Regions from separate parts of the Shinella sp. S4-D37 genome, predicted to be linked through region 4. Evidence: riboswitches for the same ligand, from Rfam matches in the RefSeq annotation. Region 4 holds a riboswitch; each other region holds the start of a gene.
What was found. A riboswitch is a leader RNA that binds a small molecule or an ion and turns the genes downstream of it on or off. The one in region 4 is predicted to bind cobalamin.
Positions count from the first base shown of each region.

Region 1: it holds a riboswitch for cobalamin, as region 4 does, so the genes downstream of both, AB3G45_RS14465 (CbtB-domain containing protein) here and bluB (5,6-dimethylbenzimidazole synthase) in region 4, are expected to answer to the same signal.
Region 2: it holds a riboswitch for cobalamin, as region 4 does, so the genes downstream of both, AB3G45_RS29165 (TonB-dependent receptor plug domain-containing protein) here and bluB (5,6-dimethylbenzimidazole synthase) in region 4, are expected to answer to the same signal.
Region 3: it holds a riboswitch for cobalamin, as region 4 does, so the genes downstream of both, AB3G45_RS01430 (aromatic ring-hydroxylating dioxygenase subunit alpha) here and bluB (5,6-dimethylbenzimidazole synthase) in region 4, are expected to answer to the same signal.

Region 1 is NZ_JBFNXL010000005.1:1,449,280-1,455,124, forward strand. It holds gene AB3G45_RS14455 (cobyric acid synthase) at 1-1,448, shown strand, start outside; gene AB3G45_RS14460 (peptidoglycan-binding protein) at 1,603-3,420, shown strand; cobalamin riboswitch at 3,500-3,866, shown strand; gene AB3G45_RS14465 (CbtB-domain containing protein) at 3,913-4,089, shown strand; gene AB3G45_RS14470 (CbtA family protein) at 4,101-4,889, shown strand; gene cobU (bifunctional adenosylcobinamide kinase/adenosylcobinamide-phosphate guanylyltransferase) at 4,891-5,415, shown strand; gene cobW (cobalamin biosynthesis protein CobW) at 5,419-5,845, shown strand, end outside.
Region 2 is NZ_JBFNXL010000010.1:10,167-16,011, forward strand. It holds gene AB3G45_RS29155 (FecCD family ABC transporter permease) at 1-593, opposite strand, end outside; gene AB3G45_RS29160 (ABC transporter substrate-binding protein) at 590-1,438, opposite strand; gene AB3G45_RS29165 (TonB-dependent receptor plug domain-containing protein) at 1,438-3,357, opposite strand; cobalamin riboswitch at 3,517-3,721, opposite strand; gene AB3G45_RS29170 (sialidase family protein) at 3,950-5,107, opposite strand; gene AB3G45_RS29175 (mandelate racemase/muconate lactonizing enzyme family protein) at 5,298-5,845, opposite strand, start outside.
Region 3 is NZ_JBFNXL010000001.1:303,444-309,288, reverse strand. It holds gene nrdI (class Ib ribonucleoside-diphosphate reductase assembly flavoprotein NrdI) at 1-354, opposite strand, end outside; gene nrdH (glutaredoxin-like protein NrdH) at 364-585, opposite strand; cobalamin riboswitch at 827-1,045, opposite strand; cobalamin riboswitch at 1,183-1,385, shown strand; gene AB3G45_RS01430 (aromatic ring-hydroxylating dioxygenase subunit alpha) at 1,476-2,717, shown strand; gene AB3G45_RS01425 (2Fe-2S iron-sulfur cluster-binding protein) at 2,719-3,822, shown strand; gene AB3G45_RS01420 (hypothetical protein) at 3,832-4,275, opposite strand; gene AB3G45_RS01415 (methionine synthase) at 4,302-5,330, opposite strand; gene AB3G45_RS01410 (DUF1852 domain-containing protein) at 5,359-5,845, opposite strand, start outside.
Region 4 is NZ_JBFNXL010000005.1:1,564,497-1,570,341, forward strand. It holds gene AB3G45_RS15005 (NAD+ synthase) at 1-976, shown strand, start outside; gene AB3G45_RS15010 (GGDEF domain-containing protein) at 1,112-2,623, shown strand; gene AB3G45_RS15015 (SDR family oxidoreductase) at 2,753-3,571, shown strand; cobalamin riboswitch at 3,628-3,849, shown strand; gene bluB (5,6-dimethylbenzimidazole synthase) at 3,949-4,683, shown strand; gene AB3G45_RS15025 (DUF2865 domain-containing protein) at 4,676-5,785, opposite strand.

The DNA of each region.
Region 1 (5,845 bases), 120 kb from region 4:
TCATGCTCCAGGGCACCGGCTCGGATGTCGGAAAAACGGTATTGGTGGCGGGGCTCTGCCGCATCGCCGCCAATCGCGGGCTGAAGGTGCGTCCCTTCAAGCCGCAGAACATGTCGAACAATGCCGCCGTCTCGGCCGACGGGGGAGAGATCGGCCGGGCGCAATGGCTGCAATCGCTCGCCGCCCGCGTGCCGTCCTCCGTGCACATGAACCCGGTGCTGCTCAAGCCGCAATCGGAGACCGGCAGCCAGATCATCGTGCAGGGCAGGGTGTTCGGCCAGGCCAAGGGGCGCGACTACCAGGCGCTGAAGCCGAAACTGATGGGCGCCGTCATGGAGAGCTTCGCGACGGTCGCGGACGGCGCCGACCTCGTCGTCGTCGAGGGCGCGGGCTCGCCGGCGGAAATCAACCTTCGGGCCGGGGACATCGCCAATATGGGCTTTGCTACCCGCGCCGGCGTGCCGGTCGTGCTCGTCGGCGATATCGACCGTGGCGGCGTCATCGCCTCGCTGGTCGGCACCCACGCCATCCTGCCGGAGGAAGACCGGCGCATGGTCGCCGGCTATCTCATCAACAAGTTCCGGGGCGACGTAACGCTGTTCGACAGCGGCATCGCCGAAATCGCCCGCTTCACCGGCTGGCCCTGTTTCGGCGTCGTGCCGTGGCTGAGGGAGGCGGCGCGCCTGCCGGCCGAGGATTCGGTCGTGCTGGAGCGGCTTGCCAAGGGCGGCGGCGGGGCGCTGAAGGTCGCGGTGCCCGTTCTTTCGCGCATCGCCAATTTCGACGACCTCGATCCGCTCAAGGCCGAACCGGATGTGGACGTCGTCTTCGTGCGAGCGGGCGAGCGGCTTCCGGCCGATGCCGGCCTCGTCGTTCTGCCGGGCTCCAAATCCACCATCGCCGACCTTGAGGATTTCCGTGCCGCCGGCTGGGACCGCGACCTTGCGCTGCACATGCGCCGCGGCGGCCGGGTCATCGGCATCTGCGGCGGCTACCAGATGCTCGGCAGCCGCGTCACCGATCCGCTCGGCATCGAGGGCGGCGCGCGGGAGGTCGAGGGGCTCGGCCTGCTGGCGGTCGAGACCGAGATGGCGCCGGAAAAGACCGTGCGCAACAGCACGGCCCGCTCCGTGCAATACGGCGTGCCGCTCGAAGGCTATGAGATCCATCTCGGCCGCACCACCGGGCCGGATACGCTGCGCCCTGCCGTCCGCATCGACGGGCGGCCGGACGGCGCACTCTCGGCCGACGGGCGGGTGATGGGCACCTATCTGCACGGTCTTCTGTCGAGCGACGCCTATCGCGCCGGCCTGCTTGCCGATTTCGGCATCGAGGGCGGCGGCTTCGATTACCGGGCGAGCGTCGATGCGGCGCTCGACGGCGTGGCGGCGGAGCTGGAGGCGGTTCTCGACCCGCGCTGGCTCGACGGTCTTTTAAGCCGGGGCTGATTAAACCGCCCGCCTGAAACGTACAGCTATCGGGTTCCTCCGCCGCCGGCCTGCCGCACCAAAGTTGCGCCAGAATTCGGTGCGAGGAGTGATGGAAATCCGCCCGGGATCGCCGGGCGCTGGCGCCTTCGCGCGATCCGAAAGGGTGGAATATATGGGTTCTGGACCTCTCGCACGCTCCGTTCTGGTGCGGCTCGGCCTTGCCGGCATCGTCGGGCTGTCGCTCGCCGGCCAGCCGGCCGTCGCCTTCGCGCAGGCCGCCACCGGCAAGGAGGCCGGCAGCGCCGGAAAACGCTGGGAAGAGGAATTCTCGCTCTGGCAGAAGGTTTCGGCCGGAAGCGACGTCGCGCAGTACGAAGGCTATCTGAAGCAATATCCGAACGGCACCTTCGCCTCCATGGCGCGCCTGCGCATCGCGGAATTGCAGGCTGCCGCCAAGGCGAAGCCGGCGACGGACGCCTCCGAGCAGGCCGAGGCGGACGCCAAGGCCAGGGCCGACGAGGCCGCCGCTGAGAAGGCGAAAGCCGAGGAGGAGGCCCGCAAGACCGCCGAGGCCGAGAAAGCCAAGGCCGACGCGGAAGCCGCACGCCTGAAGGCCGAGGAAGAGGCGCGGAAGACGGCGGAGGCGGAAAAGGCCAGGGCCGATGCGGAAGCCGCGCGCCTCAAGGCCGAAGAGGAGGCGCAGAAGGCTGCGGAAGTAGAAAAGGCGAAGGCCGATGCCGAGGCGGCGCGCCTGAAGGCGGAAGCGGACGCGAAGAAGGCGGAAGAAGCGGCCGCGGCGCGCAAGCTTGCAGAGGAGAAGACCGCGGCCGAGGAGAAGGCACGCGTGGAAGCCGCCGCGGCGGAAAAGGCGCGCGTCGAAGAGGCGGCGCGCCTGAAGGCCGAGACGGAAGAGAAGGAGGCGGCTGCCCGAAAGCTGGCTGAAGAGCAGGCTGCCGAGGCAGAACGGCTGAAGGCGGAGGCCGCGGCTGCCGCGGACAAGGCCAGGACGGAAGAGGCTGCCCGCCTGAAGGCCGAAGAGGCCGCCGCGACGGAAAAGGCGCGGGCCGAAGAGGAAGCCGCCGCCCGGCGCGAAGCCGAGGCCAAGCGCATCGAATCGGAAAAGGCCGCCGCGGCCGAGAAGGCACGGATCGAAGAGGAGGCGGCCGCCGCCCGCAAGCTTGCGGAAGAGAAGGCCTCCGAGGTGGAACGGCTGAAGGCGGAGGCCGCCAGGGCCGCCGCCGACGCGAAGGCCAAGGCGGCGGAAGCGGCCCGCCTTGCCGAGGAGGCCGAAAAGCGCGCCGAGGAAGCGGCCGCTGCCGAGCGTGCGGCGAAGGACACCGCGGCTGCCCGCGAGGACGACACGCAGGAGGCCGACAGGAAGAACCGCGGCCTTGCCGTCGAAGAGGCCGCCGACGCGGAAAAGCGCGAGGAGGAGACGTTCCAGAAAGCCGTGCTGGAGGGCTCGGAAAAGGCCTTCCGCGCCTATCTCGACGAATATCCGGACGGTCGTTTCGTCGCGGATGCGCGTGCGCGCCTTTCGGCGCTGGCGAATACGGCCCGGCAGGAGGCGAAGCCGAAGACGGACGGCAAAGCGGCCGTCGTGGAGACCGAACGCAAGGCGGAGCAGCCGGCGGTCGATCGCCGCGAGGCCTATATGGACCGCGCGATCCGGGCGCAGGCCCAGCGCTGGCTGAGCATGCTCGGCTTCAACACCTATGGCGTCGACGGCGTCTTCGGCGCGCGCAGCCGCGCCGCGATCGCCGCCTGGCAGGGCGCGTCGGGCTACCGCGCCGACGGCTACCTCTCCCGCCAGCAGTACCGCGCCCTTCGCCAGGCCGCGCAATATGCCGAGGCCGGGCAGGATCGCCAGCGCCGCTACCGGCAGGACTATGACATGCTCGAAGGTCCGGTCGACGGCTATTACGAGCGCTACTACCGCGACGACGGCTATTACAACGGCGGCGGCGTGGTGATCATTCCCGGCTATTGAGATTGCGACGGCCCGGCGGCGGTTTCGGCACAGGCGATGACGCTGCCGGTCGATTGACTTCGCAGGGGTGGAAGCATAATCATCCAGCATATTGGATGGTTCCCGGATCCGGAAACGGATCGGGGAGTAAATGGGAATGTGACGCGGCGGACCCAATCAGGGCGCTGCAATCACGGCCGACCCCGCGACTGTAGAGTGGCGAGGGACGCTCATCCGGATGGGAGGATCTGCGCGGAACGGGGCAATGGTGCCGTCGGCCGCGCCGTGGGGACCAGCCGGAAAAGCCACTGGGTGGCATTGCGATAAACCGGGGTGGGACGCCTCTTTCTCTACGAATCGTCCGCCTTTTCGTGATGCCGCAGCCTGGGAAGGCGAGGGTGACCCGCAGGCGTTTTGAACGCCGGACGCTGCGAGCCAGGAGACCTGCCAGCCAATGTAAGGGCATTTCGTCCGACCTGGGGAGGTTTCCCCGCTGCCTGCACGGAGGTTGTCATGGCTGTTTCGACTACGTCTTCTGTTACCCTATCGGCAAACGATCGTCTCGTCGCCGGTGTTTTCGCTCTCGTGCTCGGCGCCTTCCTGGTGTTCGGCGCGGGCCTTGCGAATTCCGCCGTGTTGCACGATACGGCGCACGATACGCGTCACTCCTACGGCTTTCCCTGCCACTAAGGATTTTTGACATGATCGTTCGTTATCTCCTGGCCGCCCTGGTGGCCGGGCTGTTCTCCGGCGTGCTCATGACGGCCGCCCAGGAGGCCCGAGTCGTGCCGCTCATCCTGCATGCCGAGGAATTCGAGGGCGGCGACGAAGCCGCGCCCGCAACCGAAGGCACGACACCCGGCACCGAAGGCGCTGCCCAGACGCAGGATCATTCCTCGCTCGGCGCCGTCATCCTCGACATGGCCTCGGCGCTCTCGCCGGTCTCCGTCGCCTATGCCCATGACGGCGAGGACCACGAGGAGGGCGGCATCATGTTCGGCATGAGCCGGTTCTCCGGAACGCTCCTTGCCAACCTCGTCACGGGCGCCGGCTTCGGCCTGTTGCTCGCCGGCTTCAGCCTCGTTTCCGGCCATCCGATCACGGTGGCGAACGGGGCGCTCTGGGGGGCTGCCGGCTGGCTTGCCGTGCACATGCTGCCGGCCATCGGCCTGCCGCCGGAGCTTCCGGGCTTTCCCGCCGCCGATCTCGGCGACCGCCAGGTCTGGTGGATCGCGACCGTCATCCTGTCGGCGGCCGGCCTCTACCTGCTGTTCCTCAAGCCGAATATCGTCGCCAAGATCGTCGGTATCGTGCTGATCGCGGCGCCGCAGGTTTATGGCGCACCGCAGCCGGGCGACATTTCCAGCAGCGTTCCGGCCGTGCTCGGCGCGGAATTCGCCGTTGCCGCCCTTGCCACGACCCTGTTCTTCTGGATCGTGCTCGGCCTCTCGCTCGGCTTTGCCAACGAGAAGATCGCCAAGGCCGCCTGATATGACGCTGACATCGCCCGGAGCCGTCCTGGTTCTGGGCGGTGCGCGTTCCGGAAAATCCGCTTTTGCCGAGAGGCTGGTCGCCAAGACCGGCCTCTCGCGTCACTATATCGCCACCGGCCGCGCCTTCGACGACGAGATGCGCGCCCGCATTGCAAAGCACCGCGAGGATCGCGGCGAGGGCTGGCAGACGCATGAGGAGCCGCTGGCGCTCGCCGCGCGCATACGCGCCGTGGCGCGGGCCGACCGGGCCGTGCTCGTCGATTGCCTGACGCTGTGGATGACGAACCTGATGCTGGAAGAGCGGGATATCGCCGCCGAATCCTCCAGCCTCCTGGACGCCATCCGGCAGGCGCCCGGCCGCATCGTCCTCGTCTCCAACGAGGTCGGCCTCGGCATCGTGCCGGAAAACCGCATGGCGCGCGAATTCCGCGACCATGCCGGGCGGCTGCACCAGAAGGTCGCCGCCCTCGTGCCTGAAGTCTATTTCATCGCGGCCGGATTGCCGCTGAAAATGAAGGGTTGAGCCATGCTGCAACAGAAGATCCCCGCCACCGTCATCACCGGCTTCCTCGGCGCGGGCAAGACGACGCTGATCCGCAACCTCCTGCAGAATGCCGGAGGAAAACGCATCGCGCTCATCATCAACGAGTTCGGCGATCTCGGCGTCGACGGCGACGTCCTGAAGGGTTGCGGCGCGGAAGCCTGCACCGAGGACGACATCATCGAGCTTACCAACGGCTGCATCTGCTGCACCGTCGCCGATGATTTCATCCCCACCATGACGAAGCTCCTAGAGCGGGAGAACCGTCCCGACCACATCGTCATCGAGACCTCGGGCCTTGCCCTGCCGCAGCCGCTCGTCGCCGCCTTCAACTGGCCGGAGATCAAGACGCAGGTGACGGTGGACGGCGTCGTGACCGTCGTCGACAGTGCCGCCGTCGCCGCCGGCCGCT
Region 2 (5,845 bases), on a different contig from region 4:
AGCATTAGCCAGACATGGGGCATCGAGCGGTCGGTGAGAGAGCCGAGCATCCAGAACATGATTTCCATTGCCGCGAAGGGATTGGGCGAGAGGTTCAGCACCAGCGAGGTCGTCGCGCCGGCAAGACTGGAAATGGCGATGCCGGTGAGAATGACGACCAGAGGCCGTCCATTCCCACCCGCCATTGCGGTGAGGACGAGAACGGCCAGCATCGCGCCCGCGAGCGCCATGAGCGGCAGAGCGAGCACGAAAAGCGCGGAAAGGCCGGTATAGATGGCGATGACGGCGCCAAGCGAAGCCGAGGCGCTGACGCCGATCAGCCCCGGTTCGGCCAGTGGATTGCGCAGATACCCCTGCAGCGCCGCCCCGGAAAGGCCGAGCGTCGCGCCGACCAGCAAGCCGAGCACGGCGCGGGGCAGGCGGATTTCGCGCATCACCAGAACCAGCAACTCTTCGCCGCCACCGAAGAGCGCGCGAAAGCTGTCGGAAAAGCTGACATCGGCCGGACCGATGGTGAGCGAGAGGAGAAAGAGTGCGAGGGTCACCGCCGCCAGGACAGCAATGGTGGTGCGGTAATGGGAGTGGATCGTCATGGCGCTGTTTCCTTAGTCCGGCGCGCGGCGTCCTGGAGCATACGGGCGGCCTCAAGGGTGAACGGCCCGCCACAGACGGTCAGCCGGTTTTCGAGCGGCGCCTCGGCGATGGCGGAAACGAGCGCGCGATAGGCCGGATGGGCAAAGTTCTGCTCGGCGAGAGCAGGCCCTTCGGCCTCCGAGCGACCGCCGGCCATCAGTTCGGGGTTGGAGAGCACAAGCAATTCCAGCGGCAGGCGGGCGGTTCCCGCCATGCCCAGCGTCTCAGCAATGTTGTCGAGGCCGGCGCGTTTCACCACTTCGGAGACGAGCGTGCCGGAACCGGCCGTGTAGCCGTTGGCGAAATAGAGAGCCGTGCGCAGCCGCGGCGTCTCGCTGACTGCGAGCGCCTCGATCTGCGCATCCATGCCGGCAACCAGCGCCTTCGCCCGCTCGGGATTGCCAAGCAGGTCGCCCATGCGGGCAAGGTTCGCACGAACCTCGTCGAGGGACGCTTCGGGTGGGAATTCCTCGACGCGGAAGCCGAGCCGGCGCAATAGCGAGACGGTTGTGCGCGTCGAGTAGGTGCCCGCGAGCACGAGGTCGGGCTTCATCAGGAAGATTTCCTCCGCCAGCCCGTGATTGACGGCATAGGCACGGGCTTCCTCCGCCATGGCCGAGGTGCCGGCGTCGCGCGCCAGATAGGAGACCGAGACAAGCTGGCCGGGCCGCGCGACGAGCATGGCCAGCTGGTCCGTGCAGACGTTCATCGACACGACCCGCCCGGGAAGGGCGTCGGCACGGACGGCCGGGACCGGCCAGAGGAGGCCGGCAAGGATCATCGCATGCCAACGCCTGCCGCCCATCAGAAGGTCGCCTTCATGCCGGCGAAGGCCGTGAGACCCGGCGTGTTGAAGCCGTAGACTTCCTGGTAGTCGCGGTCGAACAGGTTGTCGATCCGGCCGAAGATCTCCATCGTCTCGTTGACCTTGAAGCTGCCGCCGACATTGACGACCGTGTAGCCGCCGAGCGTGACGCGCGGCGGAACGAAGGTGGCGAAGACCGCATCCTCCATCTTGCCGTTGAATACCGCCTCGGCGAAGACGCGCGCCCGGTCGTCATGGAACAGATAGGCCGCGTTCAGCGAGCCCGTATGGCGCGGGCGGCGCACTTCCGCAAGGCGCGGCCCGCCGGCCACCGTCTGCTCGCTCGCGTCGGTATAGGTATAGGCGCCCCCCATCGTGAAGCCGTTGAAGAAATCGACGGTCGCGGAAACCTCGACGCCCTGCCGGCGGCTTTCGCCGTTGCGATTGACCGGCGTCGACGTGAAGTCGGGATTGTAGACCGTGGCGATCTCGTTTTCGAGGTTCTGGTTGAAATAGGTGACGTCGACGACGAGGCCGCCGTCGAAGAAGCTTTTCTCCACGCCGACGTCCCAGCCGAGGCTTTCCTCCGGCTTGAGGTTCGGGTTGCCCCTGAACGTGCCGGGGATATAGCCGAACTGCTCGTAGAAGGTGGGGTTGGTCACGGCCGTGCCGATGGAGGCATGGAGCCGCGTTTCCGCTTCCGGGATCTGCCAGGCGGCGCTCACCGTCCAGGTCGCGGCATCCGAGAAGGCGTCGTTCCAGTCCTGCCGGGCGCCGGCGTTGAGATAGAACTGGTCGAAGAACTCACCGCGATATTCGCCGATCAGCGAATGGGCGATGCGGCTGAAGGTCTCGGCAAGATGCGAGGGCGAGAAGGTCTCGCGCTGCCATTCGTAGCCGGCGGTCACCTGATTGACCTGATTTTCCAGCGCGTCGTAGCGATAGGAGGCCTGGTAGGTCGCGTTGTAGCGGTTGCCGTCGTTCCAGCTGTCGCCGAAGTCCTCGGAGTGGTTGAAGCGATGGATGTCGTTGCCGGAAAAGCGTGCCTTCTGTGTCAGCGCGCCGTCGTGCGCGGTGTTGGTAAGGCCGATCGAGCCGAAGAACTCCCGGCTTTTCATGTAATCGTCCGCATCATATGTCATTGCGGTGTCGTAGTGCTGCGGATCCAGATCGCTGCGGCGGTTGACGTAGCGCAGCGTGCCGTCCACCACTGTATCGGGCGACAGATCTACGGTGAATTTCCCGTTCAGCGTGCCGTTGCGGTCGCCGTCGTCTTCCTTCCCGATGTCGGAAATGTTGAAACCTTCCGAACGGCGCAGGACGCCGGCGAGCGAATAGTCGAAATTTTCGCCGCCGCCGCGTGTGGAGAGCGCGCCCATCACCGTGCCATCCGTACCGACTTCTGTCCGGGCCGTGGATTTGGTTGAGTTGCGCTCGCCTTTTTTTGTGGTGATGTTGATGACGCCGGACATGGCGTTGGCGCCCCAGAAGGTGCTCTGCGGGCCACGCAGGATCTCGATGCGATCGATATCGTCGGCAAGCAGGCTGCCGAAGTCGAATTCGCCCTGGCCATTGTCATTGACCTCGACGCCGTCGATGACGACAAGCACTTGATTGCCTTCCGCGCCGCGCACGCGCACCTGCGTCAGGCCACCGTAGGGCCCTGTCTGCGATACGGCAAAACCCGGCACGAACCGAAGCGCATCCGCCACGTAGCGAACCTGGTTCTTCTCGATCTCTTTGCCGGTGATGACGGTGACGGCGCGACCGGACTTTCTGAGTTCCACCGAGGTGAGACCGTCGGCAATCACGATCTCGTCGAGCATGGTCGGCGTTTCGGTTGCTGGCTGATCCTGCGCCAGGACGGGCTGACACCATACGATCGCAAGCAGGGAAGCCCCTGCCAGATAGGTCTTCATATTTCCCCCACGGCAGGCTGATCCCTGCACGGTTACCAACCGCGGGCGAGTGAGGATTTCCGGAGAGCTGACGCTTCCATAAACCGTCCATCGACGCGGCGACATCTTCGACAATGTCACCGCTACGGACGGCCGCGCCCGGACACTCCCCGTATCCTGGCATGGGTGACCGGCACAGGCAGGTCTCCTGACTTCCGCGTCATCGCTTGTCCCGCCTTCCCGCGCGTTCGCGCAGTGGCATCATGAGGCAAGCTCGGCGGTTACAGTTGCGGGGGCAGTCACGGTTTCGGCCCCTGATGGGTAGTCCTCACCGTGTTCCCTTTTCATCCGTCATGCTGACGGAACCTATTCCGTGGCCAAGCTTATCGGCGGCCTAAAGTTGGGTCAAGGGATGCATGGCATTTCCCACAGTCTGGACCATTTTGCGCTCATATGATTGCGCTGGCCGGACTGCCGGTTCGCCATCGCGATCCGTTCGACGCAGGTCACCGGTAGAGAGGCAGCCGCTCCATCCATTCAGCCCGCCTGCACATTCCCAGCCGGAAGTCGTCCAGGCGCGCTCAGGAGAATCAACATGACATCGCCCGCAGGGTTATCTTGCGATATCCCAGGAGGTGCCGTGGATACCGGTCACGCCGCTTGGGTCCTCGCCGTAATAAACTGTGAAAAAGCCCCCCTCTTCCGTAGCAATGGTCGCAGGGTAGCCGAGGTTCTTGTTTGGCATCGCACCGCGAATGCAGAACGTCCTGGCGATATCCCAGGACTTTCCCTCGTCATTCGACAATACGGCCCTAATTCCGAAATCGGGAAAACGCCAACCATACGTCATCAGAATTCGACCGTCATGGAGCTGCAGTAAGTGGGCCGGGTAGCCTTTGATCGGCAGGGGAACCGGTGCAGTCCAGGACAGACCGCCATTCATCGATTCCGCCTGATGAAGGGAGCGTGTCGCATTGTCCCTGAGAACAAGAAGCAACTTTCCCGACCTACACGCCAACAATGCGGGCTCTTCGAATTCATGCGCGTCGCCATGAGCGATCGCCGCGGGCGGATACCAGCTTCTACCGGCGTCAATGCTTTCAACGGAAAAAACCTGGCGGTAGTTGGGAACGTCGCTCAGGGGCAGGAGAATCCTGCCATCGTGAAGTTCGACGGCACCGCGCATTCCGTAGCCGCCGGTTCGCGGCGATGTGTCGATTTCAACCTCGTCACCGAAAGTCATCCCGCAATCGTCGGAAAAATGGACGAAGGTACGACCGCCGCCGCGGACCCACGGAGCAACATGCTCGAACATTTCCGGTGGCATATTTTCGGCGGTGTGCTCGGGGGAGAGCTGCCAGCCCTTCATGAATGCCTTGGGGTAGGTGAGGCCCGCCTGATCGATGCGCCGTCGGGCCTTTTCTAAGGGTAGCCATTCGAATTGCCATTGATTGAGCATCAAGCGGCCATCGGACAACACGGTAAGCCCGGCACATTCGGTGCCAGACCGGTTGTAATCGGGAACCACCAGAGGAGCGCTCCACGAACGGCCCTGATCCCGCGAGCGAATGATGACATTGTGATAGAGCGGCTCTTCAGGGGGATGCAGTACAAACGGTCTACGTGGGGCACGATTGAAGACGACGACCCAGGCGCCATCCGGTGCAACAACAATGTGCGGATGCGCGCAATAGGCGTATGCCTCGCTATGAACCACGCCATGGCGAGCGTCGGAAACGTCGACCAATCCATGCTGCGCTTTCTCACTCATGGCCGCGCCGTCCTGATTGTTTGTGGTTCCTTGGATGAGAAAGCATGCCGGGTGCCGGTACAAATCGTCGGCCGGGAGCGCTGAAAAAATGAATGGGAGCCCGCTTGCCATGGCGGGGGAACGCCGCATCGGTTTGCGGCGCCCGCCTTGTGGCACTTTTCAGCGCGGGGTCCAGCACTCTGTCATCGGCTCAGCCCCGCTGCCAATAGCTGTCCGGCGGTGGTCCCCAGTCGTTAAGGACACAGGAATAGACGGCGGTCTCGTCAAACGGGTAGCGGGCTTCCATCTCGGGCGTAAGCGTCAGCCCCAGGCCCGGAGCGGTCGGGCGAATGAGCCGGCCGCCTTCGATCCTGCCCTGATCACCAATCATCTCGCTACCGAGCGGAAAGGCGAGCATCGGATACTCGACCAGTTTTCCGCCGGCGGCAAAAGCAGCATGGTAGCTTGCCATGATGGCCGCTGCGCCCCCCCAGGCGTGGACGACGACATCCACGCCCTTCGCCCTGGCTGCAGCGAAAACGTCGATCACCGCCGAAATCCCTCCCATCACCGAGGCGTCAGGCTGTACGAAATCGTAGACGTCGGCATTGATGCGCTCGATCATTTCCTTCGGCGTGGTGATGATCTCGCCACCACATACGGGCACGTCGATGCGGCTTCGCAACTCACGGAAGCCTTCGGGGCAATCCGGGCCGATGGCTTCTTCGACAAAGACCATGCGATAATCGGTGAGCGCGT
Region 3 (5,845 bases), on a different contig from region 4:
ATCCTCATCCGTCCCGAGCAATTCGAAGCGATAGAGGAACGGCACGGCGCATTTCGCGGCGATGATGGTGCCCGCGACGGCATATCCGGTGCCGAAATTTGTGTTGCCCGCCGCGATCACGCCGCGGATCAGGTTTCGGTTGCGCGGGTTGTTGAGGAAGCGGATGACCGGTTTCGGCACCGCTCCCTTCTCACCGCCTCCGCCATAGGTCGGCGAAACCAGCACGAAGGGCTCTTCGACCTCCGGCGGCTCCTCGGTGGCATCGACGGGCAGGCGCTGGGCCTCGACGCCGAGCCTCTCCACGAAGCGGTGGGTGTTTTCCGACCGGCTGGAAAAGTAGACGAGTCCCGCCATTGCGCCGGCTCAGGCGAGCGCACTGATCATATCCGGACGGAAGCCCGCCCAATGCTGCTCGCCGGCAATGACGACGGGAACCTGGCGATAGCCGAGGCCTTGGACGAGCGCGAACGCATCGGCATCCTCGGAAATGTCGACGACGCTGTAGTCGATGCCCTGACGATCAAGTGCGCGGGTAGTCGCGGTGCACTGGACGCAGGCGGGCTTGGAATAGACGGTGATGGACATGGCTTCCTCGTGATCGGGCAATCGGGCATGGGAGATCGCTCGGTCATCCGCCGACAACCGTTCGATGAGCTGAAATAGATGGACGACCGCCGTGGCGACGGCCGGGCGCCGTTACTCGCGCGCAGGAACTGGAAACAGGATCGACATGACTTCACCCCGAGACATTTTCGCGGGGCATCAAGGGAGACGGCGGGGCGGCATCATTCCGCAACCCAACGCTCGCCTGCCGGACACCCCGCCCGTGGACGTTCATGTGCGAGGCAGGTCTCCTGGCTTGCGGGTCGCGGCATCCGTCCGCCTTCCCAAGGCATTTGCGCCCCAGTGGCTCTGTCGAACGAATGCTCGCCGCTTACAGTTGCGGGGGCAGCTCCGGATATTCACGACCATCATGGTCGCCCCGGATTCCCGTCTTAGCCTTCGACATTTTCGAATCGAAGGAACCTCGAACACAAGATATAGTAGACGAGCCAAGAAATGCGTCAATGGCTATGATCGATTATCAACGGCTTCCCCACAGCCAGGGGAAATGAGGCGCACTGTTCGAAATGCGACGCGGCGAATGTCGTTAGGGATCGCCAAAATCCTTCGAGAGTGAAGTATGTTCTCCTTGTCTTGGGTGCCGCATTGCTCGGTCGCAATGCGGATAATTGGGAAGCCGGTGAAAGTCCGGCGCTGCCCCCGCAACGGTAGCAGAGCGCAACGTCGACGAATGCCACTGGGTTTGTCCACCTGGGAAGGCGTCGATGGTCCTAAGGGACGGCTCTGAAGTCCGGAAACCAGCCCGAGATGACATGAAACGACTGATTGCGGTGGGCGATCGGGCGACGGCATGCCCGATACGGGCATGCCGGAGCGCGATTCCATCCAACAGTCCCTTTGGGATCAGGACAATGGACATTCGCAGCGACGTTCTCCACAAACTCAGGAACCGGCGTGAAGGCCACAGCCTCGAACAGGCCTTCTACATCGACCCCGACCACTACAGGCTCGACCTCGAGACGATCTGGTATCGTGACTGGCTGTTCATCGGCCATGACTGCGAGATCCCGAGGGCGGGCAACTATTTCACCGTGCAGATCGGCGATTATCCCGTGGTCGTCACCCGCGACCGCTCCGGTACGGTCCGGGCGCTGCATAATTCCTGCCGCCACCGCGGCTCGCGCGTCTGCACGCAGCACAAGGGCTCGTCGGCCAAGCTTGTCTGTCCCTACCACCAGTGGACCTACGAACTCGACGGCTCGCTGCTCTTCGCCCGCCACATGGCCGAGGATTTCGACAGGACGCAGCACAGCCTGAAGCAAATCCACTGCGAGACCGTCGGCGGGTACATCTTCATCTGCCTTGCCGACGAGGCCCCGGATTTCTCCGCCTTCCGTGGCATGGTCGAGCCCTATCTCGCCCGCCACCGCCTCGGCGAGACCAAGGTCGCCTTCGAAAGCACGATCGTCGAGAAGGGCAACTGGAAGCTCGTCTGGGAAAACAACCGCGAGTGCTATCACTGCGCCGCCAACCATCCCGAACTCTGCCGCACCTATCCGGAAGCGCCGAGCGCCACGGGCGTGCAGGGGGCCAAGGACGATCCGGTCATCGCCGAGCACTGGGCGAAGTGCGAGGCATCCGGCCTGCCGAGCGAGTTCCGCATGTCGCCGACCGGGCAGTTTCGCGCCGCGCGCATGCCGCTCATCCAGGAGGCCGAGAGCTACACCATGTCGGGTGCCCGCGCCGTCGCACGTCCGCTCTCCAACGACGTCCTGGAAAACCATATCGGCACGCTGCTGCTCTTCCACTATCCGACGACGTGGAACCATGTGCTGGCCGACCACGCCATCACCTTCCGCGTGCTGCCGCTCGGCCCCGAATTGACGCAGGTCACGACGAAATGGCTGGTCAACAAGGATGCCGTCGAGGGCATCGACTACCGTCTCGACGAACTCACCCATGTCTGGACCGAGACCAACGATCAAGACCGCCGGATCGTCGAGGAAAACGCCTTCGGCATCCGCTCACCGGCCTACCGGCCCGGCCCCTATTCACCGGAGGACGAAGGCGGCGTCATGCAGTTTGTCGAATGGTATTCGAACTTCATGATCGATCGCCTGGGCAACAAGAAACCGATGTCCCGAGTGGCGTGATATGACGACAATTGCCCCGTTCCGTCACTTCGATGAGCTTCATCCGTGGCATGACCGCCATAACCTACTCGAATGCATCGCCGCCACCGTGGAAACGGCCGACGTGATGACCTTCACCTTCAGTTCCGACCACAAGAACTGGTTCCGCTATTTGCCGGGCCAGTTCGTCACGCTGGAACTGCTGGTCTCGGAAGAGGAACCGGTCATGCGCACCTACACGCTGTCCTCGACGCCGTCGCGGCCGTTCTCCGTGGCCGTGACGGTGAAAGCGCAGAGGAATTCGATCGGCACCCGCTGGATGTTCGACAACCTGCGCCCCGGCATGAAGCTGAAGGCCTTCGGCCCGCTCGGCGACTTCTCCTTAGTGCGCTATCCGGCGGAAAAATACCTGTTCGTCTCGGCAGGGTCCGGCGTCACGCCGATGATGTCGATGACACGCTGGATGGCGGACTGCGCGCCGCAATCGCATGTCGCCTTCGTCACCTGCGCCCGCAAGCCGGAGGACCTCCTGTTCAAGCCGGAACTCGAATGCCTTGCCGCCCAGATGCCGAACCTGGCGCTCGGCTTCGTCGTGGAGGGGCACAATCCGCGCGACGGCTGGCATGGCCTCACCGGCCGCATCGACGCCGCCCGCCTCTCGCTGCTCGCGCCCGACTTCCGCGAGCGCACCGTCTTCTGCTGCGGCCCGGAACCTTTCATGCGCGGCGTGCGCGACATGCTGAAGGTCTGCGGCTTCGACATGGACCGCTATCACGAGGAAAGCTTCCAGCCGGCCGCAGCGCCCGCGCCGGAGGAGATCGCCATTCGCGCCGGCGCCGGCGAGCAGGAGACCGACGCCAACGCCGTTTCCACCGTCACCTTTACCATGGCCGGCAAGGACGCTAAATGCCTGCCCGGCCAGACCATCCTGCAGACGGCCCGCGCAGTGGGCGTGCGCATCGGCGCGGCCTGCGAGGGCGGCCTCTGCGGCACCTGCCGTGTGCTGAAGATTTCGGGCGAGGTAGAGATGCGCCACAATGGCGGCATCCTCGATGACGAAATCGAGGAGGGCTACATCCTCGCCTGCTGCTCGCGGCCGATCGGGGATGTCTCGATCGAGGCGTAGGAGGAGTTCCTATATGGCGGCGGCAAGGGCGTCGTCGTGACGCCATCCGCTGATGATTTCGGGATGTCCGGCGATTGCGAGATCGGTGATCCCGTATCGGGCGAGAACGCCGGTCTCCAGCAGGTCCATCGAAGACGTGAACGGCCCGGCGGGCGGATTGACGCCACCGCCGATCACGAGCACATCCGTCACGCCCGCCCCCTCGGCCAGCCGGCCGAAGCGGGCTTCGAGTGTGCCCTTCGAGGCAATCCGGCGCGCGGCGAGATGCGGGACCGGTATGTATCCCACATGTCGCCGGCCTGTCGCTGACGCGCGGACCGCTGAGGCCGTAAAGCCGTAGCGCTTCCCGCTGTATCTAGTGGTGACGACGTTGACCGCAGAGCAGAGGGGAGACATGCCGTTGCGCAACGTGGCCTTGTCCACGATATCGAAGCCGTGCTTCACCATGTTCATGTCGGCCTCCTGCTCCTCAGCCAGCGCTAGGCCGAGAGTTCTTTTCGGACGATTTCCGCGCCTGCAGCCAAAGCATTCAGCTTGCCTCTTGCTACACGGCGAGACAGGGGCGCCATCCCGCAGTTCGTGCAAGGGCAAAGTTTGTCCGCATCGACAAACTGAAGCGCCTTTCGCAGGGTCGCGGCCACTTCCTCCGGGGTTTCAATGGTATTACTCGCCACGTCGATGGCCCCGACCATCACCTTCTTGCCTCGAACAAGCTCGATGAGATCCATCGGAACATGAGAGTTGTGGCATTCGAGGGAGATCATACCGATACTGGATTTCTGCAGCTTGGGGAACGATTCCTCATATTGCCGCCACTCCGACCCCAGGGTCTTTTTCCAATCCGTATTGGCCTTGATACCGTATCCATAGCAGATATGGACAGCGGTCTCGCATTTGAGGCCCTCGATTGCTTTCTCCAGTGTGGCGACGCCCCAGTCATTCACGTCATCAAAGAAGACGTTGAATGCGGGCTCGTCGAACTGGATGATATCGACGCCGGCAGCTTCCAGCTCCCTCGCCTCCTCATTGAGGATCCTGGCAAATTCCCAGGCCAGCTTTTCACGGCTCTTATAGTGGTTGTCAAAGAGCGTATCGATCATCGTCATGGGACCCGGCAGAGCCCATTTGATAGGCTGCTTCGTCTGCTGACGTAGAAATTTGGCGTCTTCGACGAAAACCGGCTTCTGGCGAGACACGGCGCCCACGACTGTGGGGACACTCGCATCATAGCGATCCCGGATTCTGACGGTCTCGCGTTTTTCAAAATCAACCCCGCCGAGGTGCTCGATGAATGTCGTGACGAAATGTTGGCGCGTTTGCTCGCCATCGCTGACGATATCGATGCCCGCCTGTCGCTGATCATCCAACGACAAACGCAAGGCGTCCCGTTTGCCCTCGATCAGTTCCTTATCCTGCAACTTCCAGGGCGACCAGAGTTTCTCGGGCTCTGCAAGCCACGAGGGTTTGGGCAGGCTCCCGGCGGTTGACGTGGGCAACAGTCTTTTCATGTTGTGCGACCTTATGTTTATGAGTTCGTCAGCGGGCGTGATTGGCAGACCATTGCTCAAGAATGGCCCCGTACGGTTTGATGAAGTGCTCCTCGGCGAACTTCCCCTGCTCAATCGCCAGCCGGCTCCGTTCTTCTCGATCGTAGACAATCCGGGTCAGGGAGTAGTCCTGGTGCTTCAGATTCGGCTGATAGCAGGCACCCGCCGCGGAATTGGCGTTGTAAATCTCGGGTCGATAGATCTTCTGAAAGGTCTCCATCGTGCTGATGGTGCTGATGAGCTCAAGATTGGTATAGTCATCGAGCAGATCGCCGAGAAAATAAAATGCCAAAGGCGCAACGCTATTCGGCGGCATGAAAAATCGAACCTGCAATCCCATTTTCCCAAAATATTCGTCGGTCGAGGAGAATTCATTCTGTGTGTATTCGACGCCCAATACAGGATGACGATTTTCCGCCCGATGATAGGTTTTGCTGCTTGATGCGCTTAGGCATATGACTGGCGGCTTGTTGAAA
Region 4 (5,845 bases):
CTTCCAGATGAGCCAGTTCGAGGAGACGATCGCGCTGACCACCTGGAAGAAGCGCGCCGACGGCTGGGTCTGCGACGGCGGGCCGGCGTCGCGCATTCCCGAGAGGGAGGAGGCGGACTACCGTGCCTGCCTCCTCGGCTTCCGCGACTACGTCAACAAGAACGGTTTCAAGAATGTCGTGCTCGGCCTGTCGGGCGGCATCGATTCGGCGATCTGCGCGGCGATCGCCGTCGACGCGCTCGGCGAGGAGCGGGTGCGCTGCATCATGATGCCTTACCGCTACACCTCGAAGGATTCGCTGAAGGATGCGGCCGATTGCGCCCGGCTGCTCGGCTGCCGCTACGACATCGCGCCGATCGAGCCGCCGGTGACCGGCTTCCTCGCCTCCCTCTCGGAACTTTTCGAGGGCACGGAGGAGGGCATCACCGAGGAGAACCTGCAGAGCCGCGCGCGCGGCACCATCCTCATGGCGGTCTCCAACAAGTTCGGCTCGATGGTCGTGACCACCGGCAACAAGTCGGAAATGTCGGTCGGCTATGCGACGCTCTATGGCGACATGAACGGCGGCTTCAACCCGATCAAGGACCTCTACAAGATGCAGGTCTACGCGATCTCGCGCTGGCGCAACGGGCATGTGCCGCCGGGGGCGCTCGGGCCGACGGGCGAGGTGATCCCGCAGAACATCATCGACAAGGCGCCCTCCGCCGAACTGCGCCCCAACCAGACCGACCAGGATTCGCTGCCGCCCTATCCGGTGCTCGACGATATCCTCGAATGCCTGGTGGAACTGGAGATGAGCACCGAGGAGATCGTCGCGCGCGGGCATGACGCGGCGACCGTGCACCGCATCGAGCACCTGCTCTACATCGCCGAATACAAGCGCCGCCAGTCCGCGCCGGGCGTCAAGATCACCCGCAAGAATTTCGGCCGCGACCGGCGCTATCCGATCACCAACCGCTATCGCGACCGCAGCTAGGGCCGCCGGGAAGCGGGGGCGGATGAAATTAAGCATTCGCTCACCAGGCCGTTTAAGCGATTTTTGCCGTCTGTCCGCTAGCCTTCGTTCAACAATGCCGGGGAAACCGGCGGGGGGCAGCGGGCAGGGAAACGGATGACGGACAAGACGCAGGCTGGCCGCGCGAGGCGGCGACGTGGGGTTGGTTTGGCGATACGGGCGGCGGCGGCGATGATCGTCCTGCTGTTCGGCGTCGCCAATTATCTCGTGCTCGACCATGCGATCGAGCGGGCCGACAGCTTCGTCGCCCAGACCGAGCGCACGCTGGTGCGCAACGAGTTCAGCCACCAGATCGACCAGGTGGTGCAGTACCAGAGCCAGATGTCCTTCTGGGACAAGACCTTCGAGGAGCTGAAGGCCGGCATGCCGGGCGATGTCTTCGTCAGGGACCAGATCCGTGACTGGATGTGGTCCGATTTCGGCTTTTCCTGGATGATCTTCACCACGCCGGGCGGCGAGAAGGTGCTCGGCGTCCACCGCGGCGAAAAGGTCTCCGAACGCAAGGCGCGCGAAAAACTGCATTGGGTGAGCGACCTCACGCTCAAGGCCGAGCGGGCCTACCGGGGCGCGCTGACGCCCGGCCCCGGCGGCTGGCAGGTCGAGCGCGCCTGGGAGGATCCCGACCTCCTGACGCCGTCGCTGCCGGAGATCCACGTCTCCGGCATGCGTCTCATCGATAGCGTCATGAGCATCGTGGTCGTGCAGGCGGTCATTCCGAAATCGCTCTACATTCCCGCAAGCCGGCTGCAGCCGACGCTGCTGATCACCGTCAAGCCCGTCTCGCAGAAGATGCTGGCCAACACCGAAGAGCGCCTCGGCGTGCACGATCTCGGCTTCTCGCCCATCGTGACGCAGGAACCGGGCCTCGTGATGACGCCGGTCGGCGCCGACACCTACAATCCGATGGTCGCCTCCTGGCGGCCGAACATGCCGGGCGCCTTCGTCTGGGAATCGGCGCTGCCGCAGATCGCGATATTCGTACTCGTCTTCGCCGGCGTCATGCTCTTCGTCACGATGCGGTTTTCCGCGCTGGTCAAGGCGCTGCAGCGCAGCGAGGCGCAGAATGCCTTCCTCGCGCGGCACGATCCCCTGACGAGCCTGAGGAACCGCAGCGGCTTCGACGAGGAGGTGCGCCGCGCTATCCGCAAGGGCGAGAACCAGCCCTTCGCCATCCTCGCGCTCGACCTAGACCGGTTCAAGGCCGTCAACGACCGGCACGGGCATGCCGCGGGCGACGCGGTGCTGCAGGCCGTCGCCCGGCGCTTTTCCGACCGCATCGGCACGCTCGGCTCGGTCGCGCGGCTTGGCGGCGACGAGTTTTCCGTGCTGCTCACCGGCGCCTTCAGCCGGCAGGAGCTGCTCGACCTCGCCGAGGGCCTCGTGCGGGATGCGCGCATGCCGATCGCCCATGACGGGCAGCTTCTGGTGATCGGCGGCAGCGCGGGCATCGCCCAGTTCCCGGACCATGGCGGCAGCCTGCACGACGTGATGGTGATGGCGGACGCGGCGCTCTATGCCGCGAAGAATGCCGGCCGCAACCGGGCGGCCCATGCCGGCGACATCGACAGCGCGGCGGTCGCCGCGGCCGGTGCGGCGCGCGCGGCGTGAGCCACGGGCGTCCCTCTCCAGAAATGAGTTGTAAGACGGCCGGATAGAGGCTTTGCTTCGCGGACATGCGTAAGGTGCCGACGGGCGGTCCGCAGGACGCGTCGGCCGGTTTGCAAAAGGAGGCATGGCATGAGCGAGGCTGCGCGGCTGGACGGCAAGATCGCCGTCGTCACGGGAGGAACGCAGGGACTGGGCGCGACGATCGCCCGGCTCTTTGCCGAGCGGGGCGCGGCGGGCCTCGTCATCTGCGGGCGCAATGCCGCCAAGGGCGAGGCGAAGGCGAAGGAGATCTCCGGCGCGACGGGTGTCGCGACGCTCTACGTGAAGGCCGACCTCGGCGCGGTGGAGGATGCGCGCGCCGTCATCGCCGCCTGCGACAAGGCTTTCGGCCGGGTGGACGCGCTGGTCAACGCCGCCGCCATCACCGACCGCGGCACCATCCTCGACACGAGCCCGGAACTCTTCGACCGCATGTTCGCGGTCAATGTGCGCGCGCCCTTCTTCCTGATGCAGGAGGCGATAGGGGTGATGCGGCGCGAGAAGACCGAGGGCACCATCGTCAATATCGGCTCGATGTCCGCCAAGGCCGGCCAGCCCTTCATCTCGGCCTATTGCGCCTCCAAGGGCGCGCTGGAGACGCTGACCAAGAACACGGCCTATGCCGTGCTGCGCAACCGCATCCGCGTCAACGGCCTCAATATCGGCTGGATGGCCTCGGAGGGCGAGGACCGCATCCAGCGCGAATTCCACGGCGCGGCCGACGACTGGCTGGCCAGGGCCGCGGCAAGCCAGCCCTTCGGGCGACTGGTCGATCCGGCCGAGGTGGCGCGGGCCTGCGCCTATCTCTCCTCGGCGGAATCCGGCCTGATGACCGGCTCGGTCATCTGCTTCGACCAGTCGATCTGGGGCGCCTATGACGGCTCGCCCCATCCGGACGCGCCGCTGTGAGGCGCAGCCAGGGCGATGCATGGCGCGGGCGGGCTTGATCGCGCCTGCAAGCCATGCGCATATCCTGCGCGTCAGGTGCCCGCTTCGGCGGGAGAATCGGGAATCCGGTGCGGGCGAAAAGCCCAGGTCCGGAACGTGCCCAACGCTGTGACGGGGATGGCTCGCACCATGAAAGCTTGAATCGATTCAGGCTTTTGCCACTGGTTGTTCAACCGGGAAGGCAGGTGCCTGCCGCGTGACCCGAAGTCAGAAGACCGGCCTGGCACGATAGACCGAACCGCGCGGACGGCGGCAGGTCGTGACGCGTTGTTGGGGAGATGACGATGCGAAGCGAACCCTTGGACCAAGAGCAATTCCGGCAAAAGTGCGAAGCGGCTTTGCGTCCGGAATTGCGAAAGACGGAGCCGGAGCGTTTTCACGATCCGAAGGAGAGCGGACACGCGCTCGTCCGGGCCGGCGCCTTTTCCCGTGCGGAAAGGCAGGCCGTCTACCGTGCCATCGAGACGCGCCGCGACGTGCGCGACCAGTTCCTGCCCGATCCCTTGCCGGACGATCTCGTCGGCCGCCTGCTGCAGGCCGCCCACAACGCCCCCTCGGTCGGCTTCATGCAGCCGTGGAACTTTCTGCTGGTGCGCGCCGAGGCGACGCGGCGGGCGGTGCATGCGGCCTTCCTGAAGGCCAATGGCGAGGCGGCGGCGATGTTCGAAGGGGAGCGGCAGGCGCAATACCGCGCGCTGAAGCTGGAGGGCATCCTGAAGGCGCCGCTGTCGATCTGCGTGACCTGCGATCCGACCCGCGGCGGCGCGGTGGTGCTCGGCCGCACGCACAATCCGCGCATGGACGTCTATTCCACGGTCTGCGCCGTGCAGAACCTGTGGCTGGCGGCGCGGGCGGAGGGCGTCGGCGTCGGCTGGGTCAGCATCTTCCACGACAGCGACATCCGCGCGATCCTCGGCATCCCCGTCCATGTCGAGATCGTCGCCTGGCTCTGCGTCGGCTTCGTCGACCGGCTCTATAGCGAGCCGGAACTGGCGGTGAAGGGCTGGCGCCAGCGCCTGCCGCTGGAAGACCTGGTGTTCGAGGAACGCTGGCCGGAAGAGGGCGTCAGTTGACGCCGGCCTCCACCGGACGGCCGAGATCGATGGCGGATTCGTTGGCCGGCAGGAAGACCGGGCCGACCGTGCGCACCTTGCTGGTGGCCGGGTCGTAGTCGCGCTCCTCGACCTGCGCCGGCAGCTTGACCGGCGCCTCCTCCTTCTTCGGCAGGGTGCGGATGGTGGTGATCGAGCCGCTGTCGGCGTCATCCCCCGTGCCGGAACGGGCCGTCTCGGCATCGTCGCCCTTCAGCGCCTTCTCGCGCTTGATCATCTCCTGGTAATAGGCCGAGAGATTGCAGCCGCAGGCGCCGGGCTTGGAGAGGTCGCGCGTGCGGTAGGAGAAGGCGTTCGGCATTTCGTAATAGGGCCGGCCGGTGACCGTGGAGGTCATCTGCTCGGTTTCCTGGCCGCTCGTCATCGACTGGTAGAACAGCTCCGTCTGCGTCTCGGGGCACATCATCGCGCAGACCTTCTGGTCGCGGCGGAAATCGAGCGGGGTGGCGCCCGACGAGATCGGGAAGAACCCGCCGTCGCAGGTGCGCACGCAGACGGTGCGCAGGTTGCCGTGGCCGTTGCCGCCGCCGAGCGTGCGCAATGGCAGGCGCTCGCTGCCCTCGGGCGCGGTGCCGAGGGGCAGGGTGCGCTTCTCGTCGAGCGTGCGCAGCGTCTCGGTCGCCGCGATGGGCACGACCTTCGCCTTGCCGTTGCAGCCGTTGGTCTCCAGCAGGGCGGCAAGGCGGTTGCGCTTGCCCTGCGAGGAGGTGCCGCCGGCAAATTCGCGGCGCTTCCCGTCGAGGATCTGGAGGTTGCGCTCCATCTTGCCGATCACGGTCGCGAGCGTGTGGCAGGCCTCGGCATTCGCGCCGCCGAAGACGATGATGCTGCCGCCCGAGCAGCCGAGGCGGCGCTGGTCGCTTTTGGCCTTGCGAAGCTGGATGTTCTGGCGGGCGATCGCGCCGGCATATTTGCGGGCGCTCGCGGTGTCGACAACCACCTTCGGCAGGTTGGCAAGCTCCGCCCGCACGCGCTCGCAGACCTCCGCCGCCGCCGTGCCGCCCGACAGAAGCAGCGGCAGGCCGGCCGCAATGGCAAGGAGGAGGCGAAGGCGCCCTTTCAAATCGTCGATCCCTTGAGTGGATGGCCGCAATCCGGCCGCGTCAGGCTTCCATCATAGGCC